DNA from 3 places in the Marinobacter sp. KM021 genome. Region 3 is predicted to be linked to each of the others. Evidence: predicted binding sites of a transcription regulator. Region 3 holds the regulator's gene; each other region holds the start of a gene.
The links. The regulator FliA, encoded in region 3, starts transcription of late flagellar genes. The targets are predictions, from matches to a motif close to CTAAAGTTTNNNNNNNNNNNGCCGNTAA.
Positions count from the first base shown of each region.

Region 1: fliD (flagellar filament capping protein FliD) is a predicted target of FliA. The motif match lies at 898-925, and genes of this name have one in related genera.
Region 2: RVM24_RS08490 (methyl-accepting chemotaxis protein) is a predicted target of FliA. The motif match lies at 1,796-1,823, and genes of this name have one in related genera.

Region 1 is NZ_CP136129.1:2,008,954-2,014,643, reverse strand. Features, by position in the region: gene RVM24_RS09495 (flagellin) at 1-268, shown strand, start outside; gene RVM24_RS09490 (flagellar protein FlaG) at 340-774, shown strand; gene fliD (flagellar filament capping protein FliD) at 968-2,926, shown strand; gene fliS (flagellar export chaperone FliS) at 2,993-3,391, shown strand; gene RVM24_RS09475 (substrate-binding periplasmic protein) at 3,411-4,178, shown strand; gene RVM24_RS09470 (argininosuccinate synthase) at 4,254-5,465, shown strand; gene RVM24_RS09465 (AraC family transcriptional regulator) at 5,662-5,690, shown strand, end outside.
Region 2 is NZ_CP136129.1:1,803,403-1,809,092, forward strand. Features, by position in the region: gene RVM24_RS08485 (MBL fold metallo-hydrolase) at 1-113, shown strand, start outside; gene RVM24_RS08490 (methyl-accepting chemotaxis protein) at 138-1,754, opposite strand; gene RVM24_RS08495 (hypothetical protein) at 2,022-2,684, shown strand; gene RVM24_RS08500 (L-threonylcarbamoyladenylate synthase) at 2,712-3,335, opposite strand; gene RVM24_RS08505 (BolA family protein) at 3,332-3,688, opposite strand; gene RVM24_RS08510 (DNA topoisomerase III) at 3,837-5,690, shown strand, end outside.
Region 3 is NZ_CP136129.1:650,203-655,892, reverse strand. Features, by position in the region: gene RVM24_RS03120 (chemotaxis protein CheA) at 1-1,138, opposite strand, end outside; gene RVM24_RS03115 (protein phosphatase CheZ) at 1,159-1,944, opposite strand; gene cheY (chemotaxis response regulator CheY) at 1,965-2,348, opposite strand; gene RVM24_RS03105 (RNA polymerase sigma factor FliA) at 2,508-3,251, opposite strand; gene RVM24_RS03100 (MinD/ParA family protein) at 3,284-4,096, opposite strand; gene flhF (flagellar biosynthesis protein FlhF) at 4,167-5,483, opposite strand; gene flhA (flagellar biosynthesis protein FlhA) at 5,541-5,690, opposite strand, start outside.

The DNA.
Region 1 (5,690 bases), 1.4 Mb from region 3:
TGCCATCAAAAGGATCGACTCAGCGTTACAGACCGTGAACAGTTTCCGAAGCGAGCTCGGTGCGGTTCAAAACCGCTTCGAGTCCACCATCGCCAACCTGAGCACCTCGGTCGAGAACCTCAGCGCATCCAACAGCCGTATCCTGGACGCTGACTTCGCGGCAGAAACTGCCAACCTGGCTAAATCCCAGGTACTGCAGCAGGCCGGTATCTCCGTCCTGGCTCAGGCGAACGCCCGTCCGCAGCAGGTTCTGTCCCTCCTGCAGTAAGGGGCATAGCGGTAACGGCCGGAACCCTCGGGTTCCGGCCTTCCGCCGTTGAAGGATAGCGAGGTACAGCTATGAATGACGTTAACCTGAACAGCCCGGACCTGAAACTGGTGCGCTCTGGCGCCCAGGCTCCGGCCAAGGCACTGTCGTCATCTCAGGCCGAGGGCCGGAACGCCCCTGACCTTGCTGCTTCGGCTGCCGGTACCCGCCAGGTGCAGGCTCCTCAGGTTGCTCAACAGGCTTCGCAGGCTGAAAAGCTGCAGGCCCGTAATGAAGAGCAGCGCAAGGAGCTGAATGAGGCGGTTAGCCAGTTGAACGACTTTGTTCAAACCGTGCAGCGGGATCTTCAGTTTGAAGTGGATAACGAAATGGGCCAGACCATCGTAAGGGTGGTTGATCAGCAAACCCAGGAAGTGATCCGCCAGATCCCGGACGAAGTGGCAATGAGGTTGGCAGAAAAATTGCAGCAGGACGAACCGCTGACGTTGTTTAACATCAAGGTGTAAAAGCTTGCCGCTTTTGCGCGGGTGAAAACGACGGTATTTCAGCACCGCCGCCTCTGAGAAGAGCCGGCGGTGTTCTGCGTTTACGCACTGTTACAAATCGGCATAGGAATTTTCCGAAAAAAGGCAAAGTTTTGCCGCCTGCTGCCGATAAACTGATCAGTACAGAGAATCGCCCCCCTGAGGAGGCACGGTTATGGCCAGTATTTCATCATTAGGTATCGGCTCCGGCGTTTTGACGTCGGATCTTGTCGACCAGTTGGTGGCTGCGGAGCGCAGGCCCACGGAAGTTCGGCTGGATCAGAAAACAGAGCGTACAGAAGCGCTTATTTCTGCCTATGGCATGTTGCGGAGCGCCGTAACGGAGCTGCGCCTGCCTATGCGACAGCTCGGTTCTGCGGATGCGATGAAGTCGTTTTCGGCCACTTCCTCGGGTAGCAATATTGATGTGTCGGTGGATGCCAGCAAGGCCAGCCGCGGCTCTTACAGCCTCGATGTGAAAAGTCTGGCGCAGTCCCAGGCCCTGGCCAGCCGGGATGTGTTCGCCGACCGGGATGCCACCAGCGTTGGCCGTGGCACCATGACGCTTCAGGTGGGTGACAAGACCACCAACATCACCATCGATTCTTCCAACGACACCCTGCAAGGCCTGGCGAATGCCATCAACGAGGCCAATGCGGGCGTCTCTGCCGGTGTGATTGATACCGGCAACGGTTTCCAGCTGGTGTTGTCTGCGGATGAGACCGGTGAAGCCAATGCCGTGAATATTTCCGTTACTGAAGATGGTGCCGCTCCGGGTTTGAGCCGGTTTGCTTTTGACACAGCAGATCCCGATAACGTGGATGGCATGCGCCAAACCATTGCGGCGAGCGATGCGGTGATGGAAATCAACGGCGTGGAAATTCGCCGGGCCACCAACACCATTGAAAACGTGGTGGATGGACTGACCTTCAACATTACTGGTGAGGGTAAGTCCACTATCAAAGTGAAGCAGGACACGGCGGCGGTTGCCGAGCGTGTTCAGGCGTTCGTAGACAAGTTCAACGAGCTGCAGGGTACTATTCGTGAGCTGTCTTCGTTCGATAGCGAAACCGGCCGGGGCAGTATTCTGACCGGGGATTCCACGGTTCGGAACATTCAGAACCAGTTGAAGCGGGTTTTAACAGATATTATTCCCGGGCTGGAAAACGCCAGTGTGCGGAGCCTGGCAGATGTGGGTATCAGCACCGATTTTCGTACTGGTGAGCTGCAGTTTGATAGTCAGAAGTTTCAGCAGCAGCTTCGGGAAAACCCGGATGATGTAACCGCTCTGTTTGCAGAGCAGGGCAGAACTAGCGATTCCCAGGTGGAGTTTGTTCGTAGCGGCTCTAATACTCGCCCGGGTGATTACAGTATTAATGTTACCCAGATGGCGACTCGGGGCAGTTTGAATTACGCGAGCGCCGATACCGTTAATGTTGGCGCTGACAACAGTTTCACTTTCCGGGTAGATGGTGAAACCACAGCGACTGTTTCGATTGCTGCAGATAACTATTCCGGTGAAGATTTTGCCGCTGCCATTCAGGCAGCCTTGCGCGAGAACTCGGCATTGAACGCGGCAGGCCGTTCGGTTCAGGTGGCTTATGATGCCACAGAGGGGTTGACGTTTACCTCTAACCGCTTTGGTAGCGATTCTAACGTAAGCCTGACCGGGCTGAGCAACGTTACAGGGCTTAACACCGCCACCGGCACCGCCGGCCAGGATGTCCAAGGCACCATTAACGGCCAGACTGCCCAGGGCGACGGCCAGGTGCTGTTCCTGGCAAACAGTGCCGGTGGCGATGCCGCTGGCCTGCAGGTGCGCATTACCGGTGGTGACGTAGGCAACCGTGGCTCGGTGAAGTTCATCGAGGGCGTGAGTGAACGCGCGGTAGATGCCATTACCAGCATTCTGGGTGCAGACGGTGCGTTGAGCTCCCGAACCGATGCCCTGAACCGGGACCTGGAGCGCATCCAGGAAGACCGGATCAAGCTGGACTTGCGGATTGAAAGCTATCAGGAACGCCTGGTGAAGCAATTCAGCGCCGCCGATTCCCTGATCTCCCAGCTTAACAGCACACGAGATTACGTGAGCCAGCAGTTGGCGGCCCTGGCGCCGAACAGGCAAAACGATTAAGTCAGCTATACTGATGGTTGGCCAGCCAACCATGGCATACCGGACAACGGTGAAACGAGGTTATATATGAACGGTTTACAGGCGTATCAGCGCGTTAATACCCAAACCAGCATCACCGATGCAGACCCGCACAAGTTGATTCAGCTGCTGTATAACGGGGCGATCGAGCGGATTAACATGGCCAAGTCAAAAATTCAGGCCAAGGATTACGCAGCTAAGGCTCAGTTACTCAATAAAGCCATTGAGATTATCGGTGGCCTGCGGGCGTTCCTGGATTTCGAAAAAGGCGGTGAACTGGCCACCCGGCTGGAGGCTCTATACGACTATATGGAGCGCACTTTGCTGGAAGCCAGTGCCAAGAATGACGTTGCCAAGCTGGATGAAGTGCTGACCCTGCTGCGTTCCGTGAAAGACGGCTGGGATGGCATTCGCGACGAGGTGGTGAACCAGCAGCAGGCGGTTTGAATTAGCGTTGGTCGAGCACATGGCGTTTTTTCGCGGGCTGTTGGTGGCCTTTCTGCTTGCAGCTGCCCCGGTTAGCGCGAGTGATCAAGTCGTCGGCTCAAACGAAGGCCTTCCTGCCAACTCGCCGGCGATGTTTGCGATTCCTGATGTCTGGCCCTGGGGCTTTCAGGATAATCAGGGTGAACTGCAAGGCAGTCTGATTACGCTGATGGACCGTTTATCAGAACTCTCGGGTGTTCACGTAAGTGCGCAGTTGCTTCCTTTGCGGCGCGTCATACTTGACCTGCACACGGGACGGGCAGAATTTGCTTTTCTGTTTCAAAGTCCAGACCTGGACGAGAACACCATTCCCGTCGATACCGTACTTCAGATCAATCTGATGCTGATGGCGATGCGTGACACCGATTTCCCCCTGACCCTGGATGGCCTGGCCGGCAAGCGTGTCGGCTATGTGCGGGGTACCTATCTTGGTGAGTCGTTCAAAGCGGATGAGGCTGTGATGAAAGTGCCGGTTTATAACATTCGGCAAGCCATTGAAATGCTGATGCTGGGGCGTATTTCAGCGGTGCTTGCCAGCGATCACAACATCGCGATGACGATTGACGCTTACGGCTTTCCCGCAGAAGAGTTCCGTCTGCAGGAGCATGTAAAGGGCCAAAAGGCCCGGCTGTATATGTCACCAGACAGCGGCAACCCGGAACACGCTCGTCTTTTCAAAGAAGCACTGCAACACATGCGTGACAACGGCGAGTTACAGCGCATTTTCCAGACTTCTTCCGCCCAATAGCCATTCCCCCCGCACTCCCGTACAATACGCACCTTCTTTTCAATACATCCATTCTGTTCAGTCTGGAGCAAGGGCATGTCTGATATCAAAAAGGTGGTGCTGGCTTATTCCGGTGGCCTGGATACTTCCGTGATCGTTCGGTGGTTACAGGACACCTATAACTGTGAGGTGGTGACCTTCACCGCCGACATCGGCCAGGGCGAGGAAGTTGAGCCGGCGCGCGCCAAGGCGGAAGCGTTGGGCGTTAAGGAAATCTACATTGAGGACCTGCGCGAAGAATTTGTGCGCGACTACGTGTTCCCGATGTTCCGCGCCAATACCATCTATGAGGGCGAATACCTGCTGGGTACTTCCATCGCCCGCCCGCTGATTGCCAAACGTTTGATCGACATTGCCAACGAAACCGGCGCGGATGCGATTTCCCATGGCGCTACCGGTAAGGGTAACGACCAGGTGCGTTTCGAGCTGGGTGCCTACGCGCTGAAGCCGGGTGTTAAGGTAATTGCGCCTTGGCGTGAGTGGGACCTGAACTCCCGTGAAAAACTGCTGAAGTACTGCGAAGAGCGCAACATTCCGGTGGAAATGAAGAAGGGCAAGAGCCCGTACTCCATGGATGCCAACCTGCTGCACATTTCCTACGAAGGCATGAACCTGGAAGACCCCTGGGCGGAAGCCGAGGAAGACATGTGGCGTTGGAGCGTATCTCCGGAAGCCGCGCCGGACAAGCCGACTTACGTGGAACTGACCTACAAGAAGGGCGACATTGTTGCCGTTGATGGCCAGGAAATGAAGCCCCACGAAGTGTTGGAGACGCTGAATAAGGTTGCCGGCGCCAACGGTATTGGCCGTCTGGACATCGTAGAGAACCGTTACGTGGGCATGAAGTCCCGCGGCTGCTACGAAACCCCGGGCGGCACCATCATGCTGCGTGCTCACCGCGCCATTGAGTCCATCACCCTGGACCGCGAAGTGGCCCACCTGAAAGACAGCCTGATGCCCCGCTACGCCGAGGTCATCTACAACGGCTACTGGTGGTCCCCGGAGCGCGAAGCCCTGCAGGCACTGATCGACCAGACCCAAACCTACGTGAACGGCACCGTTCGCCTGAAACTCTACAAAGGCAACGTGGACGTAGTTGGCCGGAAGTCTGACGACTCCCTGTTCGACGAAAAGATTGCCACCTTTGAGGAAGACCAGGGTGCGTATGATCAGAAAGACGCCGAAGGCTTCATCAAGCTGAACGCGCTGCGGTTGCGGATTGCGGCTGGGAAAGGGCGGAAGCTGTAGGCTCTGTCCTAGGGGTCTGTCCCAAGGGTCTGTCCCCGAATGGGGACTGACCCATTTTGGACCCATGGGTTCGTGTTTAGTGCTACGGACGGGCAAAGGTGGGTCAGTCCCCGTTCGGGGACAGACCCTATAACACCCCAGCCCTACCCATTTTCGGTTATACTCGCTGCATAAAATCAACAACCAAAGCAGTCTCATGACCCCTCTTGGAACCGCCTCTGTCGC
Region 2 (5,690 bases), 1.2 Mb from region 3:
AAAAACTGTTCCCCCTGGGGGATGATGTGAACTTCATCTGCGGCCACGGCCCTATGTCCACTTTCGGCCAGGAACGGGCTACCAACCCTTTCGTGTCGGATCACCGGGGCTGAGCGCCCCGGTGCCAGCGGCCGGAATCAGTGTTGTGACAACCGGAACTGCTCGATGGTCTTACGCAGAGTTTCGGCCATAGCCAGGAGGTCACCGGCAATGCGGGCGGTTTCCTGGGCGTCGCTGGAGGTTTGCTCCGCCGAACGGCTGATTTCGATCACGTTGTGATTGATGGATTCCGACACATCGCTCTGTTCGTTGGCCGCGCTTTCCATTTCTTCGTTCAGGCCAGTGATCTCGCGCACCGCCGCCGCAATGGTCTGCAATTCCGTTTCCACTTTCAGAATCGACTCCACCTGATGCTGCGCCAGTTCAGAGGCATGGCGCATGGTGCCCACGCAATCCACCACCTCTTTCTTCAGGCCATCTATGGTGTGGCGAATCTCCTCCGTGGACGCCTGGGTGCGGGACGCCAGCGCGCGCACTTCATCAGCCACTACGGCAAATCCACGGCCCTGCTCACCGGCACGGGCGGCTTCAATGGCGGCGTTCAGTGCCAGCAGGTTGGTCTGGTCTGCAATCTCGGAAATCAGCTCCAGACGGGTGGCCATCTCGGTGGTGCGCTGATCCAGCTGTTCGATTCGCTGGGCACCGCTCTGCACCTCGGTGTTAAGTGTCTCAATACCCTTCACGGCGTTGTGGGCCAACTGCTCACCGGTCTCCGCCGCCTTCGCTGTGTCTGCGGATTTGCGAGCGGTATTCACCGCGTTCTCCCGCACCTGAACTGCGGATGCCGCCATCTCTGTAGTGGCACTGGCCACCTGGTCGGTGTTGTCACGTTGAGCAAGCACTTCACGTTCCGTGGTTTCCGCCTTGCCGGCAATGGTCCGTGCCGCTGATTCAACCTGGGCAGCGTTGTCCATCACCGTATGCATGCTCTCCCGAATCTTCGCCACCATTCGGTTAAAGGCGCGGGACAGTGAACCGATTTCATCGTTGCGGGTAACGTCCAGCTCAATGGATAGATCCGAATTCCGGGATATTTCATCCATCCGGTCATGGAGCCTGCGCAACCGGGAAAACACCAGCCGCCCCAGGACCAGCGCGGTCAGGAAGAAAATCACAACGAAAATGACCACCTGAACACCACCACCCACCAGCAACTGCTGCTGCAGGCGGGCGTCGCTCTGGGCCAGGGAATAGTCCACCCGGATGGCACCGAGAATCTCCCCTTCCTGGGCCTGGTGGCAGCCGAGGCAATTCACCCCCTGATAGTCTGCCTCGGCAATAACCGGCTCAATCAGGGTATAAACCCGGCCCTGGTCATTTGCCGAGTAGAGCTCCACCCGCTCGCCACGCAATGCTCGAAGATCTTCAGGTTCGCGACGTCTCTCCTCCGCATTGCCGGCGCCGTACATCGCATTCAGTTGATCGCTGCGCACCACCCGAATATCCAGAACATCCTCGGAAGCCTTCGCCCGATCACGCAGTACCTGCCGGTTGTTGATGGTACCGGTGACCATCATGGTGTTGAGTCCGTCAAAGTAGGATTTTGCCAGCCCATCCACATACTTGTGGCTGTATTCCTCAAGGTGCGCGCGCTGCGAATGGGCGCTGTAGACAACCGTAAACGCCAAAATGATGGAAAACGCAACGGCCAGGGCCGCAAGCAGCAGAAAACGGATCGAGTGTTGTTTTTTCATGGTACCCCGGCAGCGGAAGATCAACTGAACAACCATCTGTTATGACGGCAGTTTCGGGCATAACTTTATAGACATACGTCAATTTTTATATGACCCAGATCAGCCCGATGCGATCCCTATGACACTCGTTGCAAAGTTTTACATTTCCGCGCAAGTACAGACTGCCGAACCTCAAGAACAACCTGGCCCAAAACCTGCTTATTACTCACAAACACAACCCATAAACGGATTTCCGGCAGTTATTTACCGCCGAGGAGGAAATACACCATGTCTTTGCTGACATCCCTGATACAAGCCAGCACACGCTTTCAGCAAGCCATGGACAGCCGCCAGGCACCGGCAGCCAACCCTGATGGTGAGAAACCCGCTGCCACGAAGCAACCCGAAGCCGCCGGTAGCCCGGGTGATGACCGCTTTACCCCGTCCGGGCAGTCAGAGCTGGACCCCGGCAGCCTGAAAGCTCGCAAGCTCCCACTCGGCCAGTACAAACAGACCGTTGCACAGGATCTTTCCTTTGTTCGTGAAACCCTCCGGCACAAACTTGCCGAGTACAACCTGCACCCGGCAACGGCCCTGAGCGTGGGAAAAGGTGAGAACGGCAATGCGGTAGTTGAGGGGAAGCTGCCCGAGGAGCTTCGCGAAAGAATTGAAATGGACCTGAACAACAACCGGGGCTTCCGGGAAGCCTTCAGTCGGCTGAGCGTCAGCGAACCGACACTGCACTTTATGGATAACGCCCTGAAGCTCAATCAGGCCTACGGCGTGAACAACTCCCTGCTGGATTCACTGCTCAGCGACAACCAGCAGTTCAACGGATTACAGGATGTCATCCACCGTTACGACAGCCTGAAACGCAACGCCAACAGCGGCCAACCCGACTTCGGTAACAGCGTACAACGCTACGCCTTCAACCTGAACACCCGGGCCTGATACCCGGGTGGCATTGGTCTTTGACCGTTAAACCTGAAACGGGGCGGGATCGCCCTTACCAACCCGGGTGACCTCGGGCGCATCCCCAAGAAAGTTCACCACTGTAGTCGCTTCCATCCCACAGAACCCGCCATCAATGATCAAATCCAGCTCGTGTTCCAGAACATCCCGGATTTCATAGGGATCGGTCATCGGCTCAGTTTCATCGGGCAGAATCAGGGTACTGCTCATGATCGGCTCGCCCAACTCGCCCAGCAGCTCCCGAACAATCTCGTTATCCGGCACCCGCACACCAATAGACCGACGCTTGGGATGCAACAACCGGCGCGGCACCTCACTTGTGGCTGGCAGAATGAACGTATACGGCCCCGGTGTGAACGTCTTCAGCAAACGGTACTGAGTGTTATCCACCTTGGCGTACACACCAATATCCGACAAATCCCGGCACACCAGCGTAAAGTTATGCTTGTCATCCAGCTTCCGGATACGCTTGATACGATCCGCCGCCTGCTTGTCACCCAGGTGACAACCCAGCGCATACCCGGAATCCGTGGGATACACAATCACCCCACCCCTACGAAGAATATCAACCGCCTGGTTGATCAACCGCTTCTGCGGATTCTCAGGATGGATCTGGAAAAACTGACTCATGAATTCACTCCCTGTCCCAATTTTGCAGCCATGGCGTCATCGCCCTTAGACCCACCCATACAACCGGGCGAATCCGGCGCCGCCTGACCACTGGCCGCCCACTCCTCCGGCGTATACAAATGCAACGCCAAAGCATGCACAGGCCCCGCCAGCTCATCCGCCAACACTTTATAAATGGCCTGATGCCGCTTAACCTTCATCTGACCGGCAAATTCCGGCGACACCAGCGTCACCTTGAAATGGGTTTCCGAATTCGGCGGCACCGAATGCATATGGCTCTCGTTCTCCACAGCCAGCAGCTGCGCGGCAAACCCGTCTTTAAGTTTTGCTTCAATTGCGTTCTGAACTTTCATAACTACTCCACAACCGTCCGTTTAAGTCACCACAGCCGCCTCCCCCAACACAACCAGTCTACTACACAACAAACGATAAGCCCGAAGCCCTTGACACAAAAGCCCCAAACAGACACATTCCGATGCCACTCAGCGAACCGCCAACACCATGCATCTGTACATCGCCGAAAAACCCAGCCTGGCCAGAGCCATCGCCGCCGCCCTCCCCGGCCCGCACCAGAAAGGCCAGGGTTGGATTCGATGCGGTCAAGGCCCGCAAGCGGCCACTGTCAGCTGGTGCATAGGCCACCTGCTGGAGCCGGCCGAGCCCGCGCGCTACAACCCGGCATGGAAAAAGTGGCGCCAGGAAGACCTGCCCATGTTCCCGGAACAATGGCAGCTTATCCCCAAAGACAGCGTAAAACAGCAACTCAAGGTGCTCGAATCCCTGATTCGACAGGCCGACATGATCACCCACGCCGGCGACCCCGACCGAGAAGGCCAGCTCCTCGTCGACGAAGTGCTGCGTTACGTTGGCACCACCGTTCCGGTCAAGCGGGTACTGATTAACGACCTGACTCCCAGCGCCGTTGCGCGCTCCATTCAGGCACCGAGAGACAACAAGGAATTCCGCCGGCTATCCCATTCTGCCCTGGCCCGACAAAGGGCCGACTGGTTGTATGGTATCAACCTCACCCGGTTCTACACCCTGAGCTACCAGCAACAGGGTCAGGACGGCGTTTACTCGGTTGGCCGAGTACAAACACCGGTGCTTGGCCTGGTTGTGGAACGCGATAACACCATCAAGAACTTCGAGCCCAAGCCCTGGTACCGCATTGAAGGCCAATTCCAAGCCTCCGAAGAGGACGCGGACCAACGCCCGTTTACCGCCCGCTGGCTGCCGGATGAAGCCTATGAGGACCGCCTGGACGAGGAGAAGCGCCTGCTCAGCCGAGAGGTAGCTGAGCAAATTGCCCATGCCGTGAACGGTCGGCCCGGCACCATCGCAGAGTCCCGCTTCCGGGACCGGCCCGAACCACCGCCCCTGCCGCTGTCCCTGTCGGCACTGCAGATAGAAGCTGGGCGACTGTTCGGGATGGGAGCCAAAGACGTGCTGGACACCGCCCAGAATCTGTATGAACGGCACCAGTTGATCACCTACCCCCGGTCCGACAACCGTTACCTGCCCGAGGAACATTTTCATCAACGGGAGCAGGTGATTCGCGCCATTGGTCGGGTATCCGGCGAGCTGGAAGCGCTTACCGGGCAACTGGACAGTAACCGGCGCTCCGTGGCCTGGAACGACAAACAGGTGGACGCCCACCACGCGATCATTCCGACCGTCCGCCCTACCCCGAATGGCAAGCTGACGGCCGCCGAGGAAAAGATCTATAACCTGATCAGCCGCTACTATCTGATGCAGTTCGCCCAGGATGCAGTTCACCGTGAGGGAAAACTGACGGTGCAGGTTCAGGAACACAGATTCCGGGCCACCGAGACGGCGATACTCACCCCCGGCTGGAAAGCCCTGGAGCTGAAACTTCGGGAGAACAACAACGAGCCGGAAAAACCACCGCTGCCAAGGCTGGAGAGTCGTGAGCCGGTCACCTGCAGCAACGCCACGGTAACCGAACGCAAAACCCAGCCACCCCAGCACTTTACCGATGCCACCTTGCTGTCGGCGATGACCAACATCGCTCGTTTCGTGGCGGCCCCGGAACTGCGTAAAACCCTGAGGGAGACCGATGGCCTTGGCACGGAAGCCACCCGCGCCGCCATTATCGACACACTGTTCCGGCGAGATTACCTGTACCGGGAAAAGCGATTCATCCGCGCCACCGACAAAGGCAAGGCGCTGATTGCGGCGCTGCCGGACACTATCCGTACCCCGGACCGTACAGCGGTCTGGGAAGCAACACTGGAGAGCATCCGCCGTGGCGAAGACGACCCCAGGGCATTTCTGGAGTCGCTAAAGCAGGAAATCCGCGAATTCATTCATCGGGCGCCCGATGCGACCGGAACT
Region 3 (5,690 bases):
TTTTGATCGGTTGCATGCGGGTCTGCATGACCGCCGCCTGCAAATCGGTGGTCACCACGTCGAGGTTGGCGACCGCCTTGTGCATATGTTCATCTTCGCTCTCGGAGCCCAGGCGCTGCAGGCGATTACGGACCAGTACCAGCTCACCCACCATATTCATGATGTCGTCAAGGCGCTTGGTATCCACCCGCACGGTGGTCTCGGCTGCGGGCGCCGCATCTCTTGCCGGGGCGGAGGGGGCTGCCGGCTTGGCTTCCTGCCTGGCGGGTTCCGGTTGTTTTGGTTCCGGCTTCTTTGGCTCAGGCTTGGCCGCAGGCTCAGGTTTGGTCTCCGCTGCGGGGGCCGCACCAGGGCTCTTGCCTTTGCCATGCAGCTCATCCAGCAGGTTTTCAAACTCGTCATCGGTGATCAGATCATCACCAGTGGATGATTTTTCCGGCTCTTCTGGTTCCGGCTCCGGCGGGGTGTCGTTTTCAACAACCGGGGGGCCAGCAAACTGGCCTTTACCATGCAACTGGTCCAGCAGGGCTTCAAATTCGTCGTCGGTGATCTCGTCGCCGTCTGACCCGGCGTCGTTGGCGGAGGTGTTTTCCGGTGCGGCCGCCGGCTGTTGCTCTGCACCTTTTTCATCGGCCAGGGCATCCAGCAGTTGCTCAAACTCTTCGTCGGTAATATCGCCGGAATCATTGCCCGCACCGGCGGCAGGTTCGGGTTCTGGCGTTGCCGGTGCCGGCGCTGCCGTGTCGCCTTCCGGCTTGGCAAGTTCATCCAGCGCAGCGATCAATTCGTCCGGAGCCGGAGTCGGCTCTTCACGGTTACGAACCTGATCAAACATGGCGTTGACGTGGTCCAGAGCTTCCAGCACCACGTCCATCAATTCGGAGGTGACCTTGCGCTTGTGGTTGCGGAGGATATCGAACACATTTTCCGCAGAGTGACAGCAGTTGACCAGCGCTTCGAGCTGCAGGAACCCGGCACCGCCCTTGACCGTGTGGAAACCACGGAAGATGGCGTTGAGCAGGTTGCTGTCATCCGGATGCTGCTCAAGATCTACCAGCTGCTCGGACAGCTTTTCGAGAATCTCGCCGGCTTCAACCAGGAAGTCCTGCAGGATCTCTTCGTCGGCATCAAACGCCATGCGTCACCCTCTATAATCGTTCAGAAACCGAGACTGGATAACAGGTCATCAACGTCGTCCTGCCCCGAAACTACATCATCACGCTCCTCAGCCTTGATCTGAGGCCCTACCCCTTTTTCGGCCGATTCTTCTTTTTCTTCAATCTGGTGCACGGTGCCGGTGAGCTGGTCCACGTGGCTGGCCATCACCACCAGGCCAAGCAGGTTCTCTTCGACTTCTTTCACAAGAGCCGTTACTTTCTGGATAACCTGCCCGGTAAGATCCTGGAAGTCCTGGGCCAGAAGGATTTCTGACAGGTTGCTGTACAGGGTATCGGAATCTGTGGCCAGGCCCGCAAAGAAGCGATCAATGCGGCCGTACAGCTCCCGGAATTCTGCCGGCTCCATTTCCCGACGGCGCAACCGCTGCCATTCGTCTCGCAGGGCGGTCGCTTCGTCGCGCATGGTATGCGCCACCGGCATGCTTTCTTCGACCAGGTCCATGGTGCGATTGGCCGCCTGGCTGGTCATCTGGACAACGTAGGCCAGCCGATCCGAGGCATCGGACATCTTGGACAAGGCTTCTTTCTGCTCGGCACTGCGGGCGTCTATCTGAAAATTTCGGATAGCCTCGTGCAGGCTCCGGGTCAACCGCCCCACTTCCCGATAGAGGCTCTGGTCGCGAACTTCACTAAGCTCGTTGATCACCGACATCGCACGGGCGTAATCGCCGGAACTGATGCATTCGGCCAGTTCGGAGCTTTGCTGCTGGAGCTTTTCGGTTACCTCCGGGTCGAGGCCCTGATGGTTCTCGTTCTTGTCAGTCATGACAGCCATCCGACCTCTGGTTACTGGATTCGCTCGAAGATCTTCTCAATCTTTTCCTTGAGAACGGCAGCGGTAAACGGTTTGACGACGTACCCGTTAACGCCGGCCTGCGCCGCCGCCACAATCTGGTCACGCTTGGCCTCCGCGGTTACCATCAGCACCGGCAGGTTCTTCAGGTTCTCGTCTGCCCGCACCGCCTTGAGCAGATCAAAACCCGACATGCCAGGCATGTTCCAGTCGGTCACCAGGAAGTCGTACTTGCCGCTCCTGAGCATGGGCAATGCAGTGTTGCCATCGTCCGCTTCATCCGTATTGGTGAAGCCAAGATCGCGCAGCAGATTCTTGATGATTCGCCGCATTGTGGAAAAGTCATCCACAATGAGAATTTTCATGTTTTTGTCCAATGGGACCTCCAGTCAGTAACACCCGGATTTCATTAAGCCTTTTGAAAGTCTAGCAGGCCGCTGCTTTAACCGCTTATTGTGTGGTGTTTGGCCGCGTTGTAAAGCGCCGGTTACCAAAATCTACACAGTTACGCGCCGCGCGGTCAGCGCCGGCCCGGTTTATTCTGGCTCGTCTTCCCGCCAATCGGACAACCGCCCCCTGAGACGAAGGGCCGCCTGGCTATGAATCTGGCTGACCCGGCTCTCGCTGACGCCCAGCACCGCGCCGATTTCCTTCAGGTTGAGCTCTTCCTGGTAGTAGAGGCTCAACACCAGCTTTTCTCGCTCAGGAAGCTCTTCGATTGCCTCTGCCAGGCTTTTCTGGAATGCATTTGATGCAATGCCATCCAGGGGATTATCGCTGGCCTCTGTTTCTTCTATCGGCAGCTCTCCGGATTCATTGAGCTCATCAAGGCTAAAAAGTCGGCCACTGTTGGCGTCTGCCAGGGACGCATGATATTCCGACAGGTCAATGCCCAGCTCTTCGGCAACATCGACATCCTGGGCCTCGCGCCCGGTGCGGTCTTCAACCGTTTTGATGGCTGCCGCGATACGGCGGGCATTGCGGTGAACGGAGCGGGGAACCCAGTCGCCCTTGCGGATTTCATCCACCATGGCACCGCGGATACGAATGCCTGCGTAGGTTTCAAAGGTGGCACCCTTGCCGGTGGAATAGCGTTGTGCAGCTTCCAGCAGGCCAATCATGCCGGCCTGCATGAGGTCTTCAAGCTGAACCGAGGCCGGCAAACGGGCCATCAGATGAAGGGCGATTTTCTTGACCAGCGGCGCATGCTCCTCAATCAGCTGAGAGGGGCCTTTTGCGCCAGCCTGATGGTAGATTCCCAGGTTTTTCGCCAATGTCATGTATCCGGTTTTCTTATAGGACTGGATTCAGATCAGACTTCGACGAGCCGCTCCACGAAAAACTCCAGATGCCCTCTTGGCGATGATGGCAGCGGCCAGCTGTCCACTTTCTCTGCCAGGGCACGGATCGCCAGCGACGCCTTAGCCCGTGGATAGGCATCCAGAACGGCCCGCTGCCGCTGAACGGCTTTTTTGACGGCTTCGTCGTAAGGCACGATACCTACATATTGTAGTGCTACATCAAGGAAACGCTCGGTGACACGGGTCAGTTTTTCATACAGATGCCGGCCTTCCTGCTCATTTCGCACCTGATTCGCCAGAATACGGAAACGGTTGGTGCCGTAGTCGCGATTCATCAGTTTGATCAGGGCATAGGCATCGGTAATGGAGGTAGGCTCATCGCACACCACCAGCAGCAATTCCTGGGAGGCCCGCAGGAAACTGACGACCGACTCGGAAATACCGGCTGCTGTGTCAACAATCAGCACATCAATCTGGTCACCCAGCTCGCTGAAGGCGTTGATCAGCCCTGCATGTTCCATCGGGCTCAACTGGGTCATACGCTGGGTGCCGGACGATGCGGGGACAATCTTGATACCACCCGGGCCGTTGACCAGAACGTCCTTGAGGTCGCACTCGCCACTGAGCACATCCTGCAGATTGCGATTGGCGGTAATGCCCAACAGCACGTCGATATTGGCAAGGCCAAGGTCTGCATCCAGCAACACCACCCGCCGGCCTTTCTGGGCCAGCGCGATACCGAGGTTGACGGACACATTACTCTTGCCGACACCGCCCTTGCCGCCGGTAACCGCAATCACCTGAACCGGATGTGGTCTGCTCATACTGTTATCAGTCTCTTACTGCGTTCTTGTGTGGGCACAAACGGCAGCGCACCGGCTGTACCACCGGGCCTCAGGCCCCTTCTGCAACGGCCTGGCCGTGCTGCATTGTTTTCAGGCGTTCTACGCCCAACCGCACCAGAGGAATGGCCTCTGCCCGGTGCAGGTCTTCGGGAATCTTCTGGCCATCGGTATACCATGCCACTGGCAGGCCGGTTTCCATGACAAAGCCCAAAGACTCACCCAGTGTCAGCGCTTCGTCAATTTTGGTCATCACGCAGCCTGCAAGGTTTGCCATCTTATAGCAATGCCACACGGATTTCATGATGCGCGGCTGGCTGGTGGCAGACACGACCAGATGGGTACGGATATTGTGATCGCTCCGGGCCAACTCCGCCAGCTGTTCCTGATAACCGCGATCCGAGCTGGTCAGCCCGGCAGTATCAATCAGAACCAGGTGCCGGTCTGACAATTCGTCCAGAATGTCATCCAGGGAATGACTCTCGTCCACAACCCGGACCGGAACATTGAGGATACGGCCAAACACAAACAGCTGTTCATGGGCTGCCACCCGGTAGCGATCGGTGGTGACCAAAGCCAGGGAATCCGGCCCGTGCTCCAGTACATATTGGGCTGCCAGCTTGCCAATGGTGGTGGTCTTCCCAGACCCGGTTGGCCCCACCAGCGCATAGACGCCGCCGGCCTCAAGCCAGTGTTCCCGAGCGGTACGTACGCCGGTGGCCAGCATCTTCAGGGATTGCTTCCAACCGTCTTCCAACCTGCCGGCGCGATGCTGACGGGACAGAGAGGTTGCCAGCTCCGCGCCCAGGCCAAATTCCTGCAGCCGCTCTGCAAGCCTCTGCTGAACCGCATTGGATGCCGCGACTGCAGGCTTCTCGGGTACCGAGGTACGGCCGCTGACCATCTCTCTCAGGGAGTTGATTTCCGCTCTCATGCTCGCCAACTCATCCGAGTAGCCCGCCTCTGGTCGGCCACCCGCATTGCCCACCGAGGTCGATCCACCAGCCAACTCACCTGACCAGTCGGCAGCCGGCCGATCATCAGCCAGTGCACGATCATATTCCGCGCCGACACCCGCCCGCTTCTCCCGCACTTCGCGAATGCGACTGCGCGATCGGTTCAACTCTTCTTCCAACCGACGATGCTGGTCTGCCTGCAGCTCCGCCAGGCGCGAGCCGTTGGTGGCCTGTGCCGCTTTCTCGCCAAGGCGCTGGCGTGCCATATTTTCGTCATAGTCCAGGGCCGTCACAATTTCGACGCCTCCGTCCACCCGGCGATTGGACAAAATAACGGCATCCGGCCCCATCTCATGACTGACCTGTTTCAGGGCTTCGGCCATGGTCTTTGCAAAAAACCGTTGTACTTTCATAACGCTTCATCCTCCACCGGCGTGCCCGAATCGGGTGTTCGCCTTGCCCTGCCGGCCTTACTGGCCAACAGAGGCGACTATCGTGATCTGTTTGTTATCCGGAATTTCCTGGTACGAGAGCACATGCAAACGCTCTACCCCATAACTGGCAAACTTTGCCAGCACTGGCCGCAAGGGCCCGGAAACCAGAAGAATCGCCGGCTTGCC